Butyricimonas faecihominis: one gene and its partners. The protein of the gene in region 1 interacts with the protein of each later gene in a pairwise test. Links are inferred from orthologs where the notes say so. Each region holds a gene or a part of one and is shown in the gene's direction. Other genes may lie near its edges. The genes, in order: rlmB, tsaE and R8806_RS03105.

The links.
Region 2: the proteins of rlmB (region 1) and tsaE interact in binary tests that used the Escherichia coli proteins (3 or more experiments, as listed by UniProt). The link is inferred for Butyricimonas faecihominis from one-to-one orthologs.
Region 3: the proteins of rlmB (region 1) and R8806_RS03105 interact in binary tests that used the Escherichia coli proteins (3 or more experiments, as listed by UniProt). The link is inferred for Butyricimonas faecihominis from one-to-one orthologs.

The regions. Positions count from the first base shown.
Region 1 is NZ_AP028155.1:4,842,542-4,848,666, forward strand. The notes cover bases 1,974-4,914. They hold rlmB (23S rRNA (guanosine(2251)-2'-O)-methyltransferase RlmB), read left to right. Parts: upstream 1,974-3,044; coding sequence 3,045-3,785; downstream 3,786-4,914. Other genes in these bases: R8806_RS20035 (ABC-F family ATP-binding cassette domain-containing protein), read left to right, coding at 1,974-3,030; R8806_RS20045 (putative LPS assembly protein LptD), read right to left, coding at 3,852-4,914. Outside these bases: pruA (L-glutamate gamma-semialdehyde dehydrogenase), read right to left, coding at 1-827; more of R8806_RS20035, read left to right, coding at 1,090-1,973; more of R8806_RS20045, read right to left, coding at 4,915-6,125. UniProt on the Escherichia coli protein: Specifically methylates the ribose of guanosine 2251 in 23S rRNA.
Region 2 is NZ_AP028155.1:592,535-598,493, forward strand. The notes cover bases 1,127-3,901. They hold tsaE (tRNA (adenosine(37)-N6)-threonylcarbamoyltransferase complex ATPase subunit type 1 TsaE), read left to right. Parts: upstream 1,127-2,190; coding sequence 2,191-2,613; downstream 2,614-3,901. Other genes in these bases: R8806_RS02510 (flotillin family protein), read left to right, coding at 1,127-2,074; R8806_RS02520 (alanine dehydrogenase), read left to right, coding at 2,624-3,844; R8806_RS02525 (L-lactate permease), read right to left, coding at 3,845-3,901. In the rest of the region: R8806_RS02505 (NfeD family protein), read left to right, coding at 11-586; more of R8806_RS02510, read left to right, coding at 626-1,126; more of R8806_RS02525, read right to left, coding at 3,902-5,248; R8806_RS02530 (D-glycero-alpha-D-manno-heptose-1,7-bisphosphate 7-phosphatase), read right to left, coding at 5,267-5,758; holA (DNA polymerase III subunit delta), read right to left, coding at 5,825-5,959. UniProt on the Escherichia coli protein: Required for the formation of a threonylcarbamoyl group on adenosine at position 37 (t(6)A37) in tRNAs that read codons beginning with adenine.
Region 3 is NZ_AP028155.1:744,436-750,565, forward strand. Bases 1,202-4,147 are described here. They hold R8806_RS03105 (NAD(P)H-hydrate dehydratase), read left to right. Parts: upstream 1,202-1,879; coding sequence 1,880-3,415; downstream 3,416-4,147. Other genes in these bases: R8806_RS03100 (peptide MFS transporter), read right to left, coding at 1,202-1,761; R8806_RS03110 (DUF4831 family protein), read left to right, coding at 3,420-4,147. In the rest of the region: R8806_RS03095 (DUF3078 domain-containing protein), read left to right, coding at 1-132; more of R8806_RS03100, read right to left, coding at 202-1,201; more of R8806_RS03110, read left to right, coding at 4,148-4,532; R8806_RS03115 (chloride channel protein), read left to right, coding at 4,553-6,130. UniProt on the Escherichia coli protein: Bifunctional enzyme that catalyzes the epimerization of the S- and R-forms of NAD(P)HX and the dehydration of the S-form of NAD(P)HX at the expense of ADP, which is converted to AMP.

The DNA.
Region 1 (6,125 bases):
GTAGCCCAAATATCATTGAATACTTGAGTTGATCCCGTGAAATGTATACCTGCAAAATCTTTATGAGAGAAAATAACATCGGCAGCCGTCGGGCCTGAACAGTAAACCAAGTTGATAACACCGTCAGGTAATCCGGCTTCTTTTAGAATTTCCATAATCAGATGTGCCGAGTAAACGGCAGTCTTGGATGGTTTCCAAACGCAAACATTACCCATTAATGCCGGGGCTCCCGGTAAGTTACCCGCGATAGAGGTAAAGTTGAATGGAGTAAGGGCGAAAACAAATCCTTCCAAAGGACGCCATACAGTACGATTCCAGATCCCCGGAGCGGAATTCGGTTGCATATGGTATATTTCGTACATATTTTTTACGTTGAAACGGAAGAAGTCAGCTAATTCTGCCACACAATCGATTTCTGCCTGGAAAGCATTTTTGGATTGTCCTAACATGGTCACGGCATTCATCCGTTGACGATAAGGTCCGGCTAAAAGATCAGCCGCTTTTAAGAAAATGGCAGCCCGACTTTCCCAGCTCATTTTTTCCCAAGCCGGTTTAGCTTTTAATGCAGCATCAATTGCCATTTGCACGTGGCTGGCATCCCCTTGGTGATAATGTCCGAGCAGATGATGATGATCATGTGGTGGACGAATATCTACCAGTTTCCCCGTGCGAACTTCTTTCCCGTCAATGATCATTGGAACATCGGCAACGATAGAACGCAATTGATTGATTTGTGACTTCAATTCTTTTCTTTCCGGAGAACCCGGTGCATAACTTTTGATGGGTTCATTGGTAATGTTTGGTAGTTTAAATACTCCTTTGGGCATATTTTATTCTTTTATGTAGTTAGTATTCTTTCTAAATTTCCCAAATATAAAAAATATTTGATGGATAAAACAAGATATTTGTCATTTTTTATATGATTTCATCGGGTTGCAGGTTATTTTTATGTGCAAATTTTGAATTTACAACCTGTAATTGGTGAACTTGTAACTTGTAACACACGGGTAAACTCGTTTGCCCGTGTCTATAAGTTTCGTATATTTGCACTCGTTAAAATATAGAAGGTTTTATTTTGCATGATGATATATGATTTCAATTAATAATGTAAGTGTTTTATTTGGAGATTACGCGTTGCTTGACTCTATCTCTTTTCTGGTGAACAAAAGAGATCGGATTGGTCTGACTGGGCGTAACGGGGCCGGAAAGTCTACATTATTGAAGATATTGGCCGGGGTACAAGAGCCTTCCGAGGGAAGTGTATCTGTTCCTTCCGGATTGAAAATCGGGTATTTGCCACAGACGAAAGTGTATGCAGAAGGTAAGACCGTACGGAAAGAGGCGGAAACAGCGTTTAATGATGTGCTGGATTTACAGGCAGAATTGGAGCGTTTGCATCGGGAATTGGGCGAGCGTACAGACTACGAGTCGGATAGTTACATGGCGCTGATTGATAAATTGAACGTGAAGACCGAGATGTTGCATATGCGAGGGGCGGATAATATGGATGGTGAAGTTGAGGTCGTGTTAAAAGGATTGGGATTTCGGCAAGAAGATTTGGAACGGCGGTGCGAGGAATTTAGTGGGGGATGGCGTATGCGGATCGAGTTGGCTAAAATATTATTGGCACGTCCCGATGTTTTTTTATTGGACGAGCCGACAAATCATTTGGATATAGAGTCTATATCTTGGTTGGAGTCATTCTTGCAAGGTTATCCCGGGGCTGTGGTTCTTGTTTCACATGACCGTGCATTTTTGGATAATATTACGACCCGGACGGTAGAGATCTCACTGGGAAAGATATATGATTATAAGGTATCGTATACACGTTTTACTGAATTACGTAAGGAACGTATCGAACAACAGCAACGTGCTTACGAGAACCAGCAAAAGCAGATTAAGGATACGGAGGATTTTATCGAGCGTTTCCGTTATAAGGCGACGAAAGCGGTACAGGTACAATCCCGGATCAAACAACTGGAAAAAATAGAACGAATCGAGATTGAACAGGAAGATTCTGCACGAATCAATGTGCGATTTCAACCGGCAGTACGTTCGGGGGATATTGTCGTGAGTGGGCGGGATTTGAGTAAAGCGTATGGTGATCATGTGGTACTGCATGAAGTGAATCTTGATGTGCTGAGAGGAGAGAAAGTTGCTTTTGTCGGAAGGAATGGAGAAGGTAAAACAACTTTGGTGAAGATGATTATGGATCAGATTCCCTATGAGGGAAACCTGAAGATCGGGCATAACGTGAATATCGGGTATTTTGCGCAGAATCAAGCTGATTTGCTTGACCCTTCGTTGAGTGTTCTGGATACGGTAGATCAAGTGGCAGTAGGTGAAATCCGGAAGAAAATCCGGGATATATTAGGGGCTTTTCTGTTTTCCGGTGAGGATGTCGACAAGAAGGTGAAGGTACTTTCCGGGGGAGAGCGTACCCGCTTGGCAATGGTACGTTTGTTATTAGAACCTTATAACGTGTTAATCTTGGATGAGCCGACGAATCATCTGGATATGCGTACGAAAGATATATTGAAAGATGCGTTGAAGAAGTTCGAAGGTACCGTGATTGTCGTTTCCCATGACAGGGATTTTTTGCTTGGGTTGGCAGATAAGGTGTATGAATTCGCCAACAAGGGGATAAAGGAATACCTAGGGGGTGTTGCGCATTTCCTAGAGGCTAAGAAACTGGAATGTTTCCGGGAATATGAACAGATGCACCCTCGAAAATTGCAACAGGAAGATGTCGCGGAAGAGGAGATTGTTTCTGAAAATAAAATTGCTTTTGAGGAACGGAAACAATGGAATAAAGAGATCAAAAAGTCAGAAGTGAAGATCGAGAAGTTAGAAGTGGAAATTGCTGATTTGGAACAAAAGATAGGGGAGGCAGAGGGAAAAATGGCAGAAGGCGTGATTAATGATGAGTTATTAAAAACTTATGACGAGATGAAAAAACGCTTGGAAGTCTGTATGGAAGAATGGGAAGAGGAGAACGGGCATTTGGAAGAATTGAAAGCTAGAAATTAATAATAACGAATAAGATGGCAAAGTTTAAGCAAGAGTGTATTTTCGGAATTCGGGCCGTGATGGAGGCTATACAGGATGAGAAGGAAATTGACAAGGTGATGTTCCGTCAGGGAATAAAGGGGGAGTTGTTCCAACAATTATTTTCGCTGGTGCGTGAACGTCAGATTCAGTTCCAGTACGTACCCGAAGAGGTGTTTAAACCGTTTGCCGGGAAAAATCATCAAGGAGTTTTGGCAGAGGTTTCTCCAATTCCTTACCAAGATATAAACACGGTCGTGGATGCTGTGGTGGCGGAAGGGGAAATGCCATTAATACTTATCTTGGATCGGATTACTGATGTCCGAAATCTGGGTGGAATTGCCCGTACGGCAGAGTGTGCCGGGGTGAGTGCCATTTTAATTCCGAATAAGAATTCTGCAAAAATATCTTCTGATGCGATTAAAACATCTGCCGGGGCTTTATACCATTTGCCTGTTTGTCGGGAGAAGAATCTCAAAAAGACGATAAAAGAATTGAAACGAAGAGGGTTAACTTTATTTGCAGCCACGGAGAAAGCGGATAAATTTTATACCGAAGTGGATATGAAAGAGGGATGTATGATTATTATGGGAGCGGAGGATACTGGTATTGATGAAGAGTTGTTAGTATTGGCTGATCAACAAATTAAAATTCCCCAGTATGGGAAAATAGAATCTCTGAATGTTTCTGCTGCTGCCGCAATCCTTGTGTATGAGGCGGTGAGACAACGAAAATAGAAATCTTACTTGGTATAAACGAAATAAAGCAGACAAGTGTCTGCTTTATTTCGTTTATTTATTTGATTAAAGTCTTCGATCATACCAAGAATCTCGTTTGGTCAACTTCAAATCCCTCAATAAAGAGGATCGGACGTGAATTTCAAAGTTGTAAGACTGGTGCTGTCCAAACGGCATACAGTTGAATGTCATTTCCCAACAATGCAAGTCTCTCGTGACACTAAAGCTGGTTGAAGTTACTTCTTTGTTTTTAATGTCATATCCCGATTGGAACGTGAGTTTCCATTTAGGGGTTAACGAGAGGTCACCCGAAAAGTTGATGATCTGAGAGATTGTCGGACTTTTGTAAGGGCTAGGTTTGGAATAAGTAAGGTTGTAACTAATGCTGATATTCCAAGGTACGTCAAAGTCGACGTAGTCATCATAGAATCCGCCTACTAGGTCATTCTTTTTTTCTTTATTTTGTCCGTTATCTGCGGAAAAACTAAAATTGGTAGAGATCGTTGCATTGGTTAAACGCCCTAGTTTTCCGTGATATTTATTATATCTTACATTATTTGTATCTATCGCGTAAGGGTCAATAGTACCACTGAAATTCAAATCTACTTTGTTATTCAATATTTTGGTACGTGCGCTTATGGAGATATTTGAAAAGTTCATACTGTCGGCGAAAGGATTATAAGATGTTGAAAGTCTGAAACTCTCCAAAAGCTTTACTTTTTTGAACTCTTCGTCTCCGGTTGTATCTTTGTCATTTCGGACTTTCATTTCGACATTGTTATCCAAACTGAAACTAATACTCCCGGATTGTTTGCCGCCTGTAGTGTTCGGACGATAGGTTAAACCTTCGTGAATGTCATATTCTACCTCTTTCTCTCCATCGAAGTAGCTCTTTTTGTAGTTACCCAAGGGTTTGATGGCGGGGGTATAGGATGCCGATATGGAGGGACGTATCATGTGTCGGATGGCGACGACTTTACATCCCGGTTTGAACATGAACATACCATATATGGTTGGGGTATACCCGATTGATCCGCTGGCTGAATAATCGTGAGAGTAGTTCAATCCGGGGACATCCCGTGTGATAAATTGCCCACCGTTAGCACTCGTGTCCGGAATCCATATTTTTTCAATGGTTTTGAGGTTCAAGTACCCGTTGTAATTTAAAGAGGGAGTGAAGGTCACGTCCTTGGCAATCTTAAATTGTAAACTGATCGGGATATTGTGTTTAAATCCATTACTCCAGTCTCTTTCAAAAGAAGATTTGAACAACTTGTCTTCTTTGGTTTGGATACTATTTCTTAATTCGGCAGAATAAGATACACCAATATTATCATACCATTTCATTTCACCGCTTTTCCCTTTTTTACGGAAAGGATAGATTTGTGTCATTCGGAGACTCAAATTCGGTAATGTTATAGCAATAGAGGTGTCCCGGCTATTCTGGCTATGATTGAACGAACCACTCAAACTGAACGGGCTTTCCGGCCATTTTTTACTCCACGAAATACTGGATTGCTTTCTTTGGTTGGCAATCCCGTCCACCGTGTTGGCATTATAGTAGTTGTTATTGGCGGATGACATATCCACGGAAGCAGAGAATGAACTGTACGGGTTTGCTTTTCCATCTTGCGTGTGGGTCCAGCGTACAGACCAGTCTGATGATTCCTGATAATCAGGTAACCCCTTTTCACTGACATAGTTTTTACTGATCGTGAAGTTCAGATTACCGTTAAATTTGTATCTTTTACGGTATTGGGTTGCGTATTGTAACCCCCAAGAACCGTTGGTGTAAATATCCCCGGTGATATTCATATCAATATAGTCATTGATATAAATATAGTACCCACCACCCCTCAAGTTAAATCCTCTCATTCGTTCCTCTCCGTAAGTGGGCATGATAATTCCCGACGTGGCTTTTTTTGTGATCGGGAAAAAGCCGAAAGGAATAAAGATCGGTAAAGGAATTCCTTCCAGTTCCAAATTGGTGAAACCGACGAATATCTTTTTGTCTTTGATCATCTTCGCCTTGCTCATGTTTAGCCCAAAGTGAGGATGGTCGTGTTCGTCGCAGGTTGTGTACATACCGTGTTTCACGCAATAGACGGAGTCACTCATCTTTTTGGTTGTTTTTCCTTGAATATAACCTTCTCCTTCCTGGGTGATAATCTCGGTTACGTAACCCTTTTTCGTGTCAAAATTATAATGTAATTCAGTACTTTCAAATTCCTGACCACCGTCTTTAAATTTAGGTGTCCCTTTTAATTTCCCGACAGAATCGGGTACTCCGGTTGCCATGGCAAGTTTTTTATCCATGTCGAGTTCGATGTAATCGGCTCT
Region 2 (5,959 bases), 4.3 Mb from region 1 along the record:
ATTGAATGTAATGGAAGAATGGTGGAGTTCTCTGGGGTTATTTATGCAATCGGTGTGGTGTATCACTCTATTTGCCAGTTTGGTATTTGTTATCCAGACAATCATGACTTTTATCGGGATGGATACGGATGGGGGGATGGATGTTGACGTGAGTGCGGATACAGCGACTGATGGGGATAGCGGTCCTTTCCAGTTATTTACTTTTCGTAACTTCATCAATTTCCTACTGGGGTTCGGTTGGTCGATCATCTCTTTTGAAAAAGCGATAGAAAACCAGTTCGTGTTGATTCTCGTGTCGGCTGTGATCGGTGTGTTGCTAGTGATGGCCGTGATGGCTATTTTCAGATTCATGAGCCGCATGGAGCAAAGCGGGACGATTAACATGGCAAATGCCGTGGGGTGTAAAGGGAACGTGTATTTGAAAATTCCGGGAGAAAAACGGGGAGAGGGGAAAGTACAAATCTCGATACAAGGGGCTATCCGGGAATTTAATGCCCTGACAGCAGGCGAGGAATTGGAGACGGGAGCACCGATTCGGGTCGTGGAAGTGATAAACGACAACACCTTACTGGTGGAGCGTTTTTAAATGACTATTTATTATTAATCTTAGGAATATATGGAAAGTATGGAAGGTAGTTTGTATTTGATTGTCGCCATCGTGGCGGTGTTGTTTGTTACGTTTGCGGCGATATTGTCCCGTTATAAACGTTGTCCGTCAGACAAGATTCTTGTCGTGTACGGGCGGACCGGTAAGAATGCGACCGGAGGAGTGAGTTCCGCACGTTGTATTCATGGAGGGGCGGCTTTTATCTGGCCGGTGTTCCAGAGTTTTTCATTTCTGGACTTGACTCCGATCTCTATCGAGTGTAATTTGACGAATGCTTTAAGTAAACAGAATATACGAGTAGATGTGCCTTGTCGTTTTACGGTGGGTATTTCTACCGAACCGGATAGCATGACGAATGCGGCAGAGCGTTTGTTGGGGCAACGGCAGGAAAATATTCAGGATTTGGCCAAGGATATTCTTTTCGGGCAGTTACGTTTGGTGATTGCCACGATGGATATTGAGGAAATCAATTCCGACCGGGATAAATTCTTGGCTAACGTGAGTGCTAACGTGGAGGCCGAGTTACGGAAGATCGGTTTGAAACTGATCAACGTGAACGTGACCGACTTGCGGGATGAGTCCGGGTATATCGAGGCTTTGGGAAAAGAAGCAGCAGCGAAAGCGATCAATGATGCCAAGAAAAGCGTGGCCGAGCAGAATCGATTCGGAGAGATCGGTAAAGCCGAGGCAGATCGGGATAAAGATATTCGTATCGCGGAAACCGTGCGGGACACTCGTATTCGGACGGCCGAGGCTAATGCAACCGCGGTGGAGGGAGAAAACAATGCCAAGATTTTAATTGCCGATTCGGATGCCATCCGTCGGGAGAGAGAGGCCGAGGCTGCCCGTAAAGCTATCGCGGCAGAGAAAGTGCAGGCTGCAAAGGCTTTGGAAGAGGCTTATATGGCAGAGCGGGAGGCTGAGATTGCTCGTGCCGAAAGAGAGAAAGCTACACAAGCGGCTAATATCGTGGTTCCCGCACAGATTGACAAGGAGAAAGCGATTATTGATGCGGAGGCCGAGGCGGAACGTTTGCGCCGGTTGGCGAAAGGAGAGGCTGATGCCATTTTTGCCAAGATGGATGCCGAAGCACGAGGTTTATACGAGGTGCTGACAAAACAGGCGGAAGGATATGCCCAAATCGTGAAAGCCGCCGCCGGAGATCCCGACAAGGCGGTGATGATGTTGATTACCGATAAGTTGCCGGAGCTGGTGAGAACGCAAGTGGAGGCTGTTAAGAATATCAAGATCGACAAGGTTACCGTTTGGGATGGCAATAATGCCGGGAACGGGAATACCTCCACGGCTAACTTCATCTCGGGGATGATGAAATCGGTTCCCCCGTTGAATGATCTGTTTAACATGGCTGGGCTGAATCTACCGACTTTCCTGAAAGGTGCCGCCACGGAAGAGAAAGCTACGGATGCCGGACAACAAGATGAGATCGTTGAAGAAGTTGAGAAGTAGGGGAGATTCTAACTTTTAGTTTCGTTTTTTCGTTTACTAATAATTACCTTTGTGGTATACTTCAATCGGGTATATGACAAAGGTAATTAATCAATTCATAAAATAGAGGAAAGTTTATGCGCTGGATAATTGACGGTGTTGATGATTTGAATCGGGTAGCAAAAGAGTTTCTGGAAAGTACCGGAGGCAACACGATATATGCCCTGTACGGGCCGATGGGAGTGGGAAAGACCACTTTCGTGAAAGCGGTAGCCGGGTGTTTGGGGATAGAGGATGATGTGAATTCCCCGACGTTCGCTATCGTAAACGAGTATCTGACGGCCACGGGAGACTCGGTTTTTCATTTCGATTTCTATCGGGTGAAGAATATTGAGGAGGCCATGGACTTCGGTTACGAGGAATATTTTTATAGCGGGAATCGTTGTTTTATAGAGTGGCCGGAGATGGTGGAGCCTCTGTTACCGAAAAACACGTTGATATGCAAGTTCTCTGAACTGGCAGATGGTCGGAGAGAATTGGTGATTGAAGAAAAACTTTAAAGTGTAGGTTATGGATAACTCGGGTAAATTATTGGGAGCCCAAATTAATCGGGAGTGGTTTCTATACCAGGAAAAAGAGGTATTCGGGGAATACCGGCAGAAACGATTGACAATCGGTTTACCGAACGAGACCGAGCGACGGGAAAACCGGGTGTGTTTAACCCCGGAGGCCGTGGCCATGATGGTTGATATGGGGCATACGATAATGATACAACGAGGAGCCGGGGAGGCGGCACATTACCATGACCGGGAGTACGCCGATGCGGGAGCCCAGATGTTGGATACCTGCGAGGAAGTGTACACGGCGGATATTATACTGAAACCGACTCCGGTGATGCAGGCAGACGTGGAAATGATGCATGATCGGCAGGTCATACTGTCACCGATCGAGCTTTTCGAGTTACGAAAAGAGGCTGTCGTGGAGATGATGCAGAAGAAGGTGACGGCTGTCGGGTTCGATATTCTGAAAGACGAGAACGGGGTTTATCCCGTGGTGCAGATGATGAGTGAGATTTCTGGAAGCTCGGCAATCATGATTGCCAGCGAGTACTTGAGCAATTCTCGGGAAGGGAAAGGTATTTTGCTGGGAGGGGTGACGGGAATCACTCCAGCCGAGGTGGTTATTTTGGGGGCCGGGACTTTGGGGGAATATGCGGCTCGTACGGCGTTGGCTTTGGGGGCTGAGGTGAAAGTGTTCGATCATTCGCTGGAGCGTCTACGCCGGATAAATCATTGTCTGGGACAACGGGTATATACTTCTGTTTTTCATAAGCCGGTTTTGGAACGGGCGTTGTTGTCTGCCGACGTGCTGATCGGGGCTTTGCGTTTCTTCGATGATGATTTCGGGATTACCGTGTCCGAAGAACAGGTAAGGTTGATGAAACAGGGAGCGGTGATTGTGGATATGTCCATTGAACATGGTGGATGTATTGAAACATCAGGACCAACGACTCATGAGAACCCGACGTATGTATATAATGGGGTAATCCACTATTGTGTCCCGAATGTCCCGTCGAGAGTGGCTCGTACGGCATCTATCGCTTATAGTAATTTATTCACTCCTTTATTTGATAAGATTTCCCGGGCGGGTGGCTTTAATACTGCCATAAAAAATGATGCGGGATTACGGCATGGCGTGTATGTTTATAACGGTGTGTTGACGAAACGGGTGATTGCCGATCGCTATGGATTAGTTTCTAGAGATATTGATTTATTGATGGCTGCTTTCTGATCACCCGAGAAAGACAATAATTCCCAGTAGTATTCCGTACACGAGAGCGTATGGGAAAGCCCGTTTTAAGATTCCCCCTTCTTGGCCCTGTAATTGACATGCGGAGGCGGCAATAGCAATACTCTGGGGTGAGATAATTTTCCCGGCAGTAGTGCCTGTGGTGTTGGCGGCGGCAAGCCAAGAAGGATCAATGTCCATGTTTGTGGCGATTCCTGCTTGCAATTTCCCGAAAAGAATGTTTGCCGAAGTACCGCTACCCGTGATAAATGTTCCTATTTCCCCGATCAAAGGGGACCAGAAAGCGTAATACTTCCCGGAGATGGAAGTGAGTGTGTCGGCCAGTAATTGCACCATGCCGGATATTTCCATGAGTGCGGATATACTGACCAAGGCGATAACCATAATAATAGTACTGCGGATTTGTACGAGAGTCTGGCCTAGTAATGTGAATTGTCTGCTTGTCGTTACACCCTGTATCTGTCCCCCGATAAAAGCTCCGGCAAAAAGCAATAAACTCGTTACCTTGAAATTGAAGGGAATAGCCAGTAATATAAAGAAAATGATAAGGCCGTAGACACTCCACGCTTGGTATATTTGCCGGGGCGAGTGTTTCGTGGGAATTGTGTCACTTTTTTTGGTCCATTTACTCCATGCGATAATAATAATGATGGAACAAATACTGCTTAGAATGGCTGGCATCTCCGGACCGAGATATACGGCCGTGGCGTATTGTGCTAGGAAGGATACGCCCCCGACAAGCGTGCCGAGCAAGATGTTCTTGAGTAAAGCTTGGCGGCGTCTGTCGGCCAATATAGCCAAAGTTATCGGGATCAAAAATATAAAAGGATATAATTGTTGAATGGTAGCCTTACACAATTCAGGTAACGGGCAGCCGGTCTCTTCCATGAGAACGGTTTCTGCGATACCGACGGCCCCGAATGTCGTGGGTTCACTGTTAGCGATGAGGCTTGCGAGTACGGCGAACAACGGACGAAATCCCAGCGTTACGAGTATGGCTGCCGGGATGGCAACCGAAGTCCCGTAGCCGGGCATTCCTTCCAGTAGCCCCCCGAATCCCCACGTGATCAGTAATACCTGTACACTCCTGTCCGTGGAAATCGTTGCCAGTTGGTCTTTTAACACTTTAATCTTGCCGGAATCCAGCAGAATATTATAGCTAAATACAGCCATCCAGATAACGGAAAGAATAGTGATACAAGCACGTGCGGTACTGTTTATTAAAGTGAAACCGATCTCTTGCGCGGGTATACCAAAGGCGAAAATGGCCAACATAACGGTAATAACAAGGGTAAGCAGGCTACTCTTATCTCCGGGCCACTTGCATATCCCCATGGATATGACCAGTATAACCATTGGCAGTAAGGCAAACAAGATTTCGAACATGACGTATCGTTAACCTTCTTATTGCTTGAGAATGGAGTCTATAACCGGGGTTAAGTCACTGTTTTTAGGTATTTTAATACCCCGGATTCCGGCAGCCTCCGCCGCCTCGATGTCCCGTGAACCATCCCCGATTAACCACGAGGCTGATTTGTCGATGTCAAACTCCCGGATAGCCTGTTCGATCATGTAAGGCGATGGTTTGCGGCATTTACAGGGGGCAATGCTGCTGTGATGAGGGCAGTAGTATATTTTATCCACGTGCGCCCCATGCTTTTCCAATTCCTTGCACATATGAGCGTGAAGGTTGTCCACGTCTTCGATCGAGTACTCCCCTTTAGCGACCCCGCCTTGATTGGTAACTATGATAATCAAATAACCCGCCTCGTTCAGTCGACGAATTCCGTCGATTACACCGGGATTGAAAACGAAGTCTTCAACTTTATATATGTAATAATGACCTTCATCAGAATTAATGGTTCCGTCCCGATCCAGAAATATAGCCTTGTTCATTTTAGATTTTATCTTTCCAACTTGTAACTTGTCAACCTGTAACCTGAAATTCACCACGGGCAAATTTCAATGCATTATCTTAAATATTAGCTCCTTCAAAAGCTCACCGTCAGAAATGTTTGCGTTACCGACACCTTTTGATTTGAGGTCATACTCCCGTAACCAAGAGATGATGTTAGCACATTTCATGGCGTTATATCG
Region 3 (6,130 bases), 4.1 Mb from region 1 along the record:
TGGTTCTCAACGACTTTATCAACTAACCTGTTATATGACAATGATGTAAAGATCGCCCAAAAAGACGGTACTGCGGGGCCGCGGGTACAGTTTAAGGAAGTGTTGGGAGTGGGACTTCAGATAAATTTCTAAGAGCTGATTTTAATATAAAAAAAGGGTTCAGAATTTCTGAACCCTTTTTTTATATGTTGATAAATAAGGTTATTTTGTCACTCTTTCAAGCCATTTCACCATACCAAGCATAACTCCCATAGATACAAGGCATACGATCAAGAATACTGACCAGCATTGCCAGATCGGCCATGAGTTGTACATGAGAGGACCAATCCAAAGTAGAAGGTTACCAAGAGCGGTAGCAGCAAGCCACAAACCTTGACACAAGCCAAGCATACTCTTTGGAGCAACTTTTGATACAAACGATAATCCAAGAGGAGAGATGAACAACTCTGCAACTGTCAGGAAGAAGTAAGTAACGATAAGAACCCACCAATGAGCTTTTGCTGCCATTTGTTCTGCAATAGGAAGACCTCTGAACGCGTCTGCGGAAGGATAACCTTTCATGATTGAGAAAACGGCAAGGAACAAGAATGCCAAACCTGCAATGAACATACCGATGGCAATCTTTCTTGGGGTTGAAATCTCTTTACCGCGTCTTGCAAGGAATCCGAAAATGGCCATAATCATTGGAGTAAGGACAATAACAAAGAACGGGTTGATTGCTTGCCATACTTCAGGAGCAACTGCAGAAGAGTCTACGAAGTCACGTGCAAAGAATGAAAGGGACATACCGTTCTGGTGGAATGAGAACCAGAAGAAGATAACGATACCCAAAACAGCAAATAATGCATACATTCTCTGTTTAATCTCTTTAGCCATAGCAGCTTTTTCCTCTGCCGTGTAAGTTACACTCTGTGCTGCGGCTTTCTTTGCCGGGTTCGGGAATGTTTTTTGTGAAACAAAGAAAATTACAAGAGAAATAAGCATGGCTGCAACAGAGGCAATGAATGAGTAGTGAATACCTTCATTGAAAATTTGCAGGTATTGGAGACAAGAAGCTGTCATATCGGTGATAGCTCCACCGGCAGCAGTCATAAGTTGTTGTAAGTTGGCAAGAGCCTCGGGAGCCATGTTGGCTGCATTATTAATGTACTCGTGACAAAGAGCAGGAAGTTGTGCGTTATAAGACAACCCGTTTGCACCTAACCACCATTGGCGTAAAACCGGAGCGATGAACGGAGCGATTAGACCACCCACGTTGATAAATACGTAGAAAATCTGGAAACCTGAATCTCGCTTGTCTTTTGCGATTTTGAGAGCTTCCGGCCCTTGTTTTGCAGCTTCGGCTTCAAAATTATCATACATTTGACCTACAATTGCCTGCAAGTTACCTTTGAATAAACCGTTACCGAATGCAATCAAGAACAAAGCAACACAAGTAAGAGTTAATAACCAAGTTGTATTTTGCGATGTCGCAAGGATTGGAACAGATAGGATAATATACCCTATTGCCATAACGACAAGACCCGTCTTAATGGTTCCTTTGTAGTTTTGCGTGCGGTCAGCAATAAGACCTCCGACAAGGCTTAAAATGTAGATGCCGGCGTAAAAAAAGGAATAAATGGTACCACTGGCGGCTTCGCTCAAACCAAATTTAGAACATAGGAATAACACTAGCACGGCATTCATGATGTAATAGCCGAAACGTTCTCCCATATTACTTAGAGCCGCAGTGAGCAACCCTTTAGGATGATTTTTGAACATAACTTTTGTTTTTAATTTGTATTGGTAAATAATTAAATTTTTTCGTTCACGCTAATAGTGTGCAAATATAAATTATTTTTTTATCTTTAGTCATTGAAAACGTTTGAAACCTATCGTCATGTTGAAGAATAATAAAATTTTCAAGACATCGGATTTACAAAAATTGGATAAATATACGATTGAGAATGAGCCGGTAACATCGTTAGATTTGATGGAGAGGGCGGCTACTGTTTTTACAGAAAAATTATTGATTTTTTTCCCCAATAGTCATATTTTTAACATTCTGGCCGGTTCCGGAAATAACGGGGGAGACGGGTATGTCGTGGCAAGATTGTTATATCAAAACGGATTGAATGTCAAGGTTTTCGGTCTGCATGAAAACGATCATCTCTCTCCGAATTGTGCCGTGAACAGGGAACGTTTCATTAATATGGGAGGATGTTATATTGAGGTGAAAAATCCGGATAATTTGCAGCCGGACGAAAATAGCGTGCTGGTGGATGCCATTTTCGGGGCCGGGTTAAATCGTCCGGTAACGGGATTTTTGGGAGATATAATTCGTCGGATAAATGGTTTGTCCCATCCGGTTGTGGCAATAGATATGCCTTCCGGTTTAATGGGAGAGGATAACGGGGAAAATAACGGGGCGATCATAAAGGCTGATTACACGTTCACTTTTCAATTTCCTAAGTTAGCCTTTATGTTCCCGGAAAATGTAGTTTACGTGGGACATTGGGAAGTGCTGGATATTCGTTTACACCCGATTATCTTGCGGGAGTATCCTGCTACTTATTATTATCTGACAGAAGAAGTCGTTACATCCCGATTATTGATTCCGGCAAAGTTTTCCCACAAGGGGACTTTGGGTAATACCTTATTAATAGTAGGCTCTTATTCCATGATGGGGGCAGCCGTGTTAGCAGCCAAGGGGGCTATTCGGTCCGGAACGGGACTGCTTTCCGTGCATGTTCCCCGTAAGTTGAAAGAAATGATCCATCTCTCCGTGCCGGAGGCATTAGTTGAAGTGGATCGGAATGAATTTTGTTTTTCCGGTGTAGACAATCTTTCCCGTTTCCAAGCGGTCGGGATTGGTTCGGGAATCGGGACTTCACCTGTCACGGCAGAAGGAATTCGTCAACTATTATCCGTGTGGCGAGGAAAGATCGTGTTGGATGCAGATGCCTTGAATTTGTTGGCAGCGGATTCAAGATTACTGGAACTTCTTCCGGATGGAGCAGTGCTGACTCCTCACTCGAAAGAATTTGAAAGATTAGCAGGAAAAAGTGTAAATGATTTTGATAGATTAAATAAATTAAGCACCTTTGCACGTCTACACCAAGTGTATGTCGTGCTGAAAGGTGCGCATACAATAATAGCTACCCCGGAGGGTGAATGTTACTTTAACATGACAGGTAACCCGGGAATGGCTAAAGGAGGAGCGGGGGACGTGTTGACGGGTGTTATCGCCGCTTTACTGGCAAGTGGTCATTCTCCATTAGATGCAACTATGATTGGAGTGTATGCCCACGGTTTAGCTGGAGATCTGGCTGCAGAGGAGCAGGGAATGAGAGGAACACGTGCCGGGGACATTGCTGATAAACTGGGTTGGGTGTGGAAAAAGATGGAAACATATAATATGGCTAAACAGCGATAGAAAGATGAAAAAGTTATTTTTTATAATCGGGTTAGTGGGATTAGTATCCCTGTCTGTTTCGGGACAGAAAAAGAGAGAGTTGACCACGCAGGTGTCAGTTGATTATACTTTACCAAAGATCAGTTACGACGTGGTTATTACGATGGAATGTAGTCGTTTGATTCCGGGGCCTTTCCGGCAATATGCCGAACAACAGTTAGGTGTTTCTCCGGAGATCACGAGTGAAGGCGAAGAGTGGACGATTAAGAATATCAAATTTATTCCGCGGGCCTTGCCTGATCCGAAAGCTTCTTATACCGTGAATGCTATCGGAGAATATAACTCTATTTTGTTGAATGTAACTCCTGAAGGCTTTTTAGCCGGTGTGGGAAGTGGCAACACGAACCGAACTCGTGACGAAGAGATTGTTTACGAGGAAAAAGAGAAAAGCGTGGGGACAGGTATTAATTACGTGTATTTCGGTATTCGTTCTACCCAGAAGGAAGTACTTGATTCCAATTTCACGGAGATGGAAGTTGAAGGAGAGATGCGCCGGGTATGGGACCCGATAGAACGTCACGTGTTAAAAGAAAATAAAGATTACGTGGATGAGATCACGTCAGAGATATTCAATATTCGTAAAAAAAGATTGGAATTATTGGCCGGAGGTTCGGCCACGGCAGAGGCTTTAAAAGCTCTGGATGAACTTGAGGCAAATTACATGAGTTTGTTCATGGGAAAAAGGGAAACCCGTGAAGTGGTTAAAACCATCTCTTTTATTCCGGAAAAAGCCGATGAATCGATCGTTTTGTTCCGTTTTTCTGCGAACGACGGGATCACGGCAAAAAACAACGTGTCTGCTATCCCTTATATTGTAGAATTGAAAAATATCTATGTTCCGAAGAAAGATGCCCAACAGGCTGGGAATTCCCGTCCGGTTCCGTCTCTATCTTATCGTGAACCGGCTGTTGCCGATTTGTGCTTGCTGAAAGGAAAAGAGACCGTGATGACTGTTCGGAGTGTCATTCCACAACTCGGATTCATCAAGCAATTCCCTTTGGATGTCATCAACAACGAAGGTATTTCCATTGATTTCTACCCGCAATATGGTTCGATAAAAGGTATAATGAAAAAATAAGTTTGATACACTTTTAGATCATGGCGGCGATTAACGAAAAGGGGTTATTGGGTAAATTTTTGGTGTGGCGGGTCCGTTACATCAAGGAAAAGCAATTTATTGTCATGTTGAGTATTCTGGTCGGTATCGTTACCGGCTTGGCGGGAGTTGTGCTGAAAAATATGGTACATTTTACACATATGTTTTTCACGGAACGGATGCAGGTGGACAGTGGTAACTTGCTCTTCTTTATATACCCTTTTATCGGAATATTGCTGACGACATTATTTGTAAAATTTTTCGTGAAAGAGGGAATCAGTCATGGTGTGACAAAGGTATTGTATGCTATTTCCCGTCGCAACAGTATGATCAAGCCGCACAACAACTATACCTCGATGATTGCCAGTACCCTGACCATCGGTTTTGGTGGATCGGTCGGGACGGAGGCTACCATCGTGTTGACCGGGGCGTCCATCGGTTCGAATCTGGCACGCTTGTTTCGGATGAACTACAAGGTGATGACCTTGATGATTGGTTGTGGAGCGGCTGGTGCCATTGCCGGGATCTTTAAAGCCCCGATTGCCGGGATTGTATTCACGATGGAGGTGTTGATGCTTGATCTGACGATGGCCTCGTTGGTACCGTTGATGTTCACGGCTATTACCTCGTATGTGGTTACGTTCTTCCTCATGGGGGATGGTTTCGTGTTTTCCTACCAGATCACGGATAAATTCGTGATGGCTAATTTCCCGTATTATGTTGTACTGGGCATCTTTGCCGGAGTGTTGTCCGTGTATTTCGTTCGGATGAATCTCCGGGTGGAACAATTTCTGGAGCGTATCAAGCAAACGTGGAAAAGAATAGCCATCGGTGGAGCCTTGTTAGGTGTCATTATTTTCGTGTTTCCTCCTCTATACGGTGAAGGGTACACGGCTTTGGATGACATGATGGCCGGACATTCCGATAAGTTATTGAATAATACCTATTTCTTCGGTTTTCGGGATAGTGCCTGGATGATGATCCTTTTCGTGGTTGGGTTGATATTCGTAAAAGTGATTGCCACGGCCTTAACCAATGGTAGTGGGGGTGTTGGTGGTGTTTTTGCTCCGAGTTTGTTCACGGGTGGTGTTGCCGGGTATTTGTTGGCGATGTTGATTAATATGAGCGGAATCCGTATCGTGGAACCCAGTCATTTCGTCTTGGCGGGAATGGCGGGAACGATGTCCGGTGTCATGAAGGCCCCGTTAACAGCCATGTTCTTGATTGCCGAGATTTCGGGAGGTTATGCCTTATTTCTACCTTTGATGCTGACCTCGGTTATTTCTTACCTGACTAGCCAAGGGATGGAACCTTATTCTATTTATGCCCGTCGTTTAGCCATGCAGGGAGACTTGTTGACTCATAACAAGGATAAAGCCGTGTTGACTTTGATGAAATTGAACAAGGTGGTGGAAACGGATTTTAAGACGATCGAGGTGGAGGCGACATTAGGTGATCTGGTAAAGGTGGTTTCCAAATCGAGCCGGAATCTATTCCCTGTTTTGAATTCCAACCAGCAATTGTTGGGGATTGTCTTGCTGGATGACATTCGTAAAGTGATGTTTAATCAAGAATTGTAT